3 regions of the Methylococcus sp. EFPC2 genome follow, and region 2 is predicted to be linked to each of the others. Evidence: predicted binding sites of a transcription regulator. Region 2 holds the regulator's gene; each other region holds the start of a gene.
What was found. Region 2 encodes HrcA, which represses chaperone genes, less so after heat shock. Its sites were predicted from a motif close to TNTTAGCACTCNNNNNNNNNGAGTGCTAANA; they were not measured.
Positions count from the first base shown of each region.

Region 1: groES (co-chaperone GroES) is a predicted target of HrcA. The motif match lies at 976-1,006, and genes of this name have one in related genera.
Region 3: rpoH (RNA polymerase sigma factor RpoH) is a predicted target of HrcA. The motif match lies at 1,254-1,284, and genes of this name have one in related genera.

Region 1 is NZ_CP070491.1:2,578,426-2,580,689, forward strand. Features, by position in the region: gene groL (chaperonin GroEL) at 1-577, opposite strand, end outside; gene groES (co-chaperone GroES) at 625-915, opposite strand; gene JWZ97_RS10905 (hypothetical protein) at 1,121-1,552, shown strand; gene JWZ97_RS10910 (hypothetical protein) at 1,614-2,264, shown strand, end outside.
Region 2 is NZ_CP070491.1:505,022-507,285, reverse strand. Features, by position in the region: gene grpE (nucleotide exchange factor GrpE) at 1-498, opposite strand, end outside; gene hrcA (heat-inducible transcriptional repressor HrcA) at 580-1,650, opposite strand; gene JWZ97_RS02330 (cytochrome c) at 1,845-2,195, opposite strand.
Region 3 is NZ_CP070491.1:1,990,774-1,993,037, reverse strand. Features, by position in the region: gene cyoE (heme o synthase) at 1-284, shown strand, start outside; gene rpoH (RNA polymerase sigma factor RpoH) at 363-1,220, opposite strand; gene JWZ97_RS08330 (ComF family protein) at 1,325-2,032, opposite strand; gene bioB (biotin synthase BioB) at 2,089-2,264, shown strand, end outside.

The sequences.
Region 1 (2,264 bases), 2.1 Mb from region 2:
TGCCTTCGACGATGTCGAGCTGATTTTCCAGGCCCGAGCCGTCTTCGACGGTGATCACGCCTTCCTTGCCGACCTTGTCCATCGCTTCGGCAATGATCTTGCCGATGGACTCGTCGGAGTTGGCGGAAATGGTACCGACCTGGGCGATCGCATTGCTGTCGGCGCAGGGCACGGACATCTCGTGGACGGCTTCGACGGCGGCGGTTACCGCCTTGTCGATGCCGCGCTTGAGGTCCATCGGGTTCATGCCGGCGGCGACGGCCTTCAGGCCTTCGTTCAGGATGGACTGAGCCAGCACGGTGGCGGTGGTGGTACCGTCGCCGGCCACGTCGGAAGTCTGCGAAGCGACTTCCTTCACCATCTGGGCGCCCATGTTTTCGAATTTGTCCTTCAGCTCGATTTCCTTAGCCACGGATACGCCGTCCTTGGTCACGGTGGGAGCGCCGAAGCTCTTTTCCAGCACCACGTTGCGGCCTTTCGGACCCAGGGTGACTTTCACCGCGGTGGCCAGGATGTTGACGCCGCGGACCATGCGGGCACGTGCGTCGTCGCCGAATTTGACTTCTTTAGCTGCCATTTTTGTTACCTATATGAATCTGGAATGAACTGGGGGTAGTAGGCCGATCAGCCTTCGATCACGCCGATGATGTCTTCTTCGCGCAATACGACGATTTCCTCGCCTTCGAGCTTCAGCTCGGTGCCGGCATACTTGCCGAACAACACCTTGTCGCCGACCTTGACCTGTAGCGGACGTACCTGGCCGTTGTCCAGCGCCTTGCCGGTGCCGGCCGCGATGATTTCACCGCGCGTGGGCTTTTCGGTGGCGGAATCGGGAATGACGATGCCACCTGCGGTGGTGCGCTCCTCTTCCAGGCGCTTCACGATCACGCGGTCATGTAACGGACGAATAGCCATCGATTTCTCCTGTATTGTTTTAATCGGGACGTTTGCGTCGAGACCCCGAACCATCGGTATTATTAGCACTCGACGCGAGCGAGTGCTAATAATACCCGGCAAGGCAGGCTTGTCAAGCAAGGCTCCGCCCGAATTGCGCGCCATCGAGTCGCTGGCTATCATCCTCCGGCTTCGATCTAGCCATGACTCAAGGAACTCAGACCTCATGAAACGACTCACGCCCCATCTGCTTCCCGTCCTCGCGTCGCTACTGTTGAGCGCCTGCGCGGCATCCACGCCCAAGACGACCGCTCCGGCCGCCGACGCGGCAGCGGCTGCCGAGAGCAAACCGGCCAACGACTACCCGACCCTGACCCGGGTGGAATTCGTGTTGGAATGCGCGCAAGAACAACCGGGCGGTTTGCAGAACCGGGACAACATCTATCACTGCGCCTGCGCGGCGGACCAGGTGGCGGAAAAGCTGGGGCATGAGGACTATGCCCAGGCCCAGACCTTCACGTACAACTTCGGCGCGGCGGGTGAGCGCGCGGCGGAATTCCGCGATCCGCCACAATCGGCCAAGCTGCGCAATGCCCTGAAGGAGGCCAAGGCTCAGGCCGCCTCGGCTTGCTTCCTGAAGCCGGTGGGTAAGAAATAAAACCAAGGGCGGCCCACCGGCCGCCTTCGTTCAGTCACGCGAGCACCCGAGGAGTAGGCTCATGCCGGAATTCAGCCTGTTGGCCGCCACCCGCGCCATCGAAAGCGCCATGCCTTTCGTACTCTACCGCCTGATCACCTTGTTGGGTGGCGCCTTGGCACTCCTGTTCGGCGCGCTGGGCGGAGCCGGCACGTTCATCGCTTTCGCCTCGTTCAGCAAAAACCCGGCGGCCTTCGCCAATGTCGGTGCGGTGCTTGGATTCGCGGGCGCGGCCTTGCTGTTGCACAAACTGCGGGCCGAACTGCTGTTCAAGGTAGAGGCGGGTCATCTGACCCTGATGGCGGAGCAACTGAGGGGTGCCAACCTGCCGGCCGGTTGGGCGCAGGTCGATCAGGCCAAACGGGCGGCTGCCGACCGTTTCGAGAAGGGCGCGGTGTTTTACCCCTTGAAAGACACCTTGGCCACTGCGCTAAGCGCGCTTCCCGCGCACTACTCGGGCTTCGTCTACCGCTTGCAGGCGAATCCGGCCGGCAAGCCCTTGGCCTGGATCACGGGACGCATCGTCCTAGCCGACGCCCTGGCCATCCTGGCCGCTCATTGCGCCGACAACGCCAGCAACAACCCCTGGATATCCGCTCGCGGCGGCGTGTTGCGTTTGGCCCGGCAATTCGACCGCCTGCTGCGTCAACGCCTGCAGTGTCTGGTGTTCGAA
Region 2 (2,264 bases):
CAGCAGATAACCTTTCTGGAATACCTTGACCACCGTACCGGGCTCGGCACCGACGGTCGGCTCGACCGCCATGGCTTGATGATGTTCGGGATTGAATTTCTGCCCCGCCGGGTCGACCGGGAGCACGTTGAATCTTTCCAAGGCGCTTTGGAGTTGTTTGAGCGTCAGTTCGTTGCCCTCGCGCAGCTTGGCCACTTCGGGGGCGTCGCCGGCGGCAGCCTGTATGCCCAGTTCGAGGCTGTCCACGACGGCCAGCAATTCCTTGGCGAATTTTTCCAGCGCGTATTTATGGGCACTCTGCAGTTCCTTTTCGGTGCGGCGGCGCAGGTTTTCCATTTCGGCCTGGGCGCGGACCAGCTTGTCCCAGTTCTCTTCGGCCTTTTGCGTGGCGGCCTCCAGCTGCGCGATCAGTTGCTCCACGCCGACCGTCTCGGTAGCGGCAGGAATCTGCTCCGGCTCGGCCGCGGGTTCTTCCTGCACGATTTGCTCTTCACTCATTTATTTGCTCACTCCTGTCAAAACGACACCGGCCTGCTCGATCGGGCAGGCGATGGATAAGGGATAGGGATTTGGCCGGGCTTAAGATGGGGTCAGCGCTTTCTGATTCAAGGCCGCGCTCAGCATTTTTGCGGTCAGGTCGACCAGGGGGATCACCCGCTCGTATTCCATGCGGGTGGGGCCGATCACGCCGAGCACCCCTATGGTCTGCTCATCGATTCCGTAAGACGCCGTCACCAGGCTGCACTGGTCCAATGCCCGGTAACCGGATTCCTCGCCGATATAGATTTTCACCCCGGTACTCTCCAGGCAGCGGTCGAGGAGATGGACGAGGTCTTCCTTTTGCCTGAAGGCCGCGAACAAGCCGCGCAGTCGTTCCATGCTGGCCAACTCGTCGAAGTCCATCAAATTGGTTTCACCGGCCAGCACGAAGGGTTTGCGCTTCCTGGCCTCCCGGCTGCCCAGCGCCAAATCGGCGATTTCGGCGGCATGCAGCGCCTCCTGGTTCATCTGCTCGCGAGTGCTCTGCAATTCCTGCAACAGGCTGGTCCGGATCGCATTGAGATCCTTGCCGGCATAGACCGCATTCAGATAGTTCGCGGCCGCCGTCAACTCGGCTGGGCTGAAGCGGCGAGCGGGCGAGATGATGCGATTTTGCACTTCCCGCTCGTTGGTCACCAGGATGACCAGGATACGCTGCTCGGACAGCGGCAAAAATTCGATCATGCGGAAAGTGACCGTCTCCACCCGCGGCAGACTCACCAAGCCCGCCATGTGAGTCACATCGGCCAACAGACGAGAAGCGGTTTCGACGATTTCTTCCGGATCATGCAGTGGACCCATTTCGCGGCGAAACTGTTGCACGACCTCCTGCTGCAAGGGCTTGATCGTCAACAAGGTATCGACGAACAGCCGGTATCCGCTCACCGTGGGCATGCGCCCGGCCGAGGTGTGAGGCGCGGTAATCAAACCGAGGTCTTCCAGGTCGGCCATCACGTTGCGTATGGTGGCCGGGCTGAGATTCAAGCCCGCGTCGCGCGACAGCGCGCGGGAACCGACCGGCTGCCCCTCGTAAATGTAGCGCTCGACCAATACCTTCAAGAGGTGCTGGGCGCGCTCATTCAACTCGGGTCTTTTCTGGGGCCGGCTCATGGCTACGACGATTAGCACTCTGGTTATACGAGTGCCAAATTATCAATGGGAGGCAAGTGTGTCAAGAATCCCAGCCGGTCGCCGGAACTGCGACCGATGCGGCCGGCGCCCGAACTCCCGCAGGAAGGCGAAGGCATTAAAAAACCCGCTCCGCGAGGACGGGGAGCGGGTTTCGAAGCGACCTTGCGGTGCGCTTACTTCAGTTCGCCGGCAGGAACGGTGCCATCGGAACGGCCCTTCACGTAGGCGTAAAGCGCGTCGATGCCGTTGGCGATCTTCGGATTAGCCTTGTTGGCCGGCATGGCGTTGCGACCATTCAGTACCACGTTGGCGAAGTCTTCCTTGCTCAGTTTCTTCAACGAGTTGAGCAGGTTGGGGAAAGCCGCACTGCCTTCGCCCGTCTGGCCGTGGCAGGTTTCGCAGCGCTCGCGCTTGTAGAGCTTGTAACCTTCGGCGATTTGCGGATCGACTTCGGCGAAAGCCGGCGCGGTGGCACCGAACAGCAGGGCTCCGGCGATGATGATGGGCGATTTTTTCAGACTCATTTTGCCTCCTGGAAGGGACAGAAAATTGGGTATGTCGAGACTGCACAAGCACAGGCCTTGCAGCCGTTA
Region 3 (2,264 bases), 1.5 Mb from region 2:
TTCCGATGTTGCCGGTCACCCATGGAATACCGGTGACCCAGTTGCATGTTCTGCTTTATACGGTCTTGTTGTTTCTGGTCAGCCTGCTGCCCTATCTGACCCATATGAGCGGGCTGGTCTATCTGGCCGGAGCCATCGGATTCGGCGCCGCATTCCTGTATTACGCCTGGCGGTTGAAGCGGGAGGCCAGCAATGCAGCGGCTATGAAGACTTTCCGTTATTCCCTGATTTATCTGGTGGGGATATTTTCGTCCCTGCTGATCGACCACTACGTGTCGTGGTGAAGCCCGGGGAATAATCCCGGGCTTTTATCAGGAGCCGAAGCGGCAGGGACGAGCCGCCGCGTACTTCAGGCATAGTGTTTAGTCCGCTTCCAGCAAGGCTTTTCTGATCTTCTTCATCGCGCTGCTTTCGAGTTGGCGGACGCGTTCGGCGGAAACCCGGTAACGGTCGGCCAGATCGTGCAGCGTAAGCTTTTCGGCGTTGAGCCAGCGGTTGGCCAGGATGTCGCGGCTGCGCTCGTCGAGTTGGGCGATGGCTTCCGCCAGGCGGGTATGCCGGATCTGTTCCCACTCGGATTCGGCCAAGGCTATGGCGGGGTCGCCGTCTGCCTGCTGCAGATAGTGGGAGGGTGATGACAGGTCGCGCTCGTCTTCTTCATCCGGATGCGTGTCGAAGGCGACGTCCTGGCCGCTCAACCGGCTTTCCATTTCATAGACGCTGCTCACGTCAACCCCCAGTTCATCGGCCACCGCGCGGGCTTCTTCCGGGCTGAACCAGCCCAGGCGGTTCTTGAACTTGCGCAGGTTGAAAAACAGCTTTCTTTGCGCCTTGGTGGTGGCGATTTTGACGATGCGCCAGTTCTGGATGACGAATTCATGGATTTCGGCGCGTATCCAATGCACCGCGAACGACACCAGGCGCACCCCCACTTCGGGATCGTAGCGCTTCACCGCCTTCATCAGGCCGATATTGCCTTCCTGTATCAGGTCCGGAAGTGGCAGCCCATAGCCCATGTAGCCCCGCGCGATATGAACCACGTAACGCAAGTTGGATAGCACCAACAGGCGAGCGGCTTCCAGGTCGTTCTCCTCGTGAAAGCGCCGCGCCAAAGCCCGTTCTTCGTCGGCGTCGAAGCGCGTCAGCAGGTTGACTTCGCGGATGTAATCGTCGATGGAACCTAAGGAAAGATTCGCGGGTAAGGTCAGTGCATGAGTCATGATTTCCACCTGTAAAGTGAAGACTGCGGCAGATATTAGCACTCTGCGAATTGGAGTGCTAATGCGGCGCGCAGGTTCCGGGGCCAGTGGGTTTCAGCGGCTACTCAGGAGGCCCGGGCGATCGCCCACACATCCACCACGGTGGCGCCCGCCGCGCGTATCGTCTTGGCCAACTCGTTCACCGTACTGCCCGTGGTGACGACGTCGTCCAACAGGGCGACGTGGTCCGCATCGAGCTTGTCGACGACCTCAAACGCGCCTCTCAGGTTGCGCCGGCGCTCGGCGGCAGAAAGCTCGGCTTGCGGACGGGTGCTGCGGATTCGTCTGCAGGTATCGAGTCCGAGCGGTATGCGTAAGCGTCGCGCCACGATCCGGGCGATCTCGGCGGCTTGATTGTAACCGCGCTCCCGGTAGCGCGCCGGGTGCAGGGGCACGGGTATCAGGCACTGAGGGCGCCGGTCCAGTTCGAGCAGCGCATCGGCAAGCAAGTTTCCGAGCAGGCGGGCGCCGGTCGTCCGGCCGCGAAACTTCAGATCGTGTATCAGGTAGCGGATCGGTTCTTCATAGCGAAACGGTACGATCGCCGAGTGGAATGCGGGCGGGCGTTTTTGGCAGCGCCCGCAGGACACGCCAGGCGGGCTCCGGGCAGGGAGCGGAAGGCCGCAGGTCGGGCAGGCGGGACGATTGAAGGGCAGGGCATCCATACAGCCCCGGCACAAATCGAGCCCGCCGGCGCCGTCGTCCCCGCAAAGCAGGCAGGTGGGCGGGTATAGCCATTCCTGTATAATACGCGGCCAGTTGTTCACTTCCATGGCGTTCCCAGGTTAACTCTTGGGGGCTATCCACCGCGATTCCGGAGTATTCCCGCATGCGAGCAGAGTCCTGTCTTAATCTAGCCGATAAACACCGAGCCGAGGATGGCCTGCGCCATGATTGGCGATTGGACGAAATCCAGGCTTTGTTCGCACTGCCGTTCAACGATCTGGTGTTTCGCGCGCAGTCCGTGCATCGCGCTTATTTCGACCCCAACGAGGTGCAAGTCAG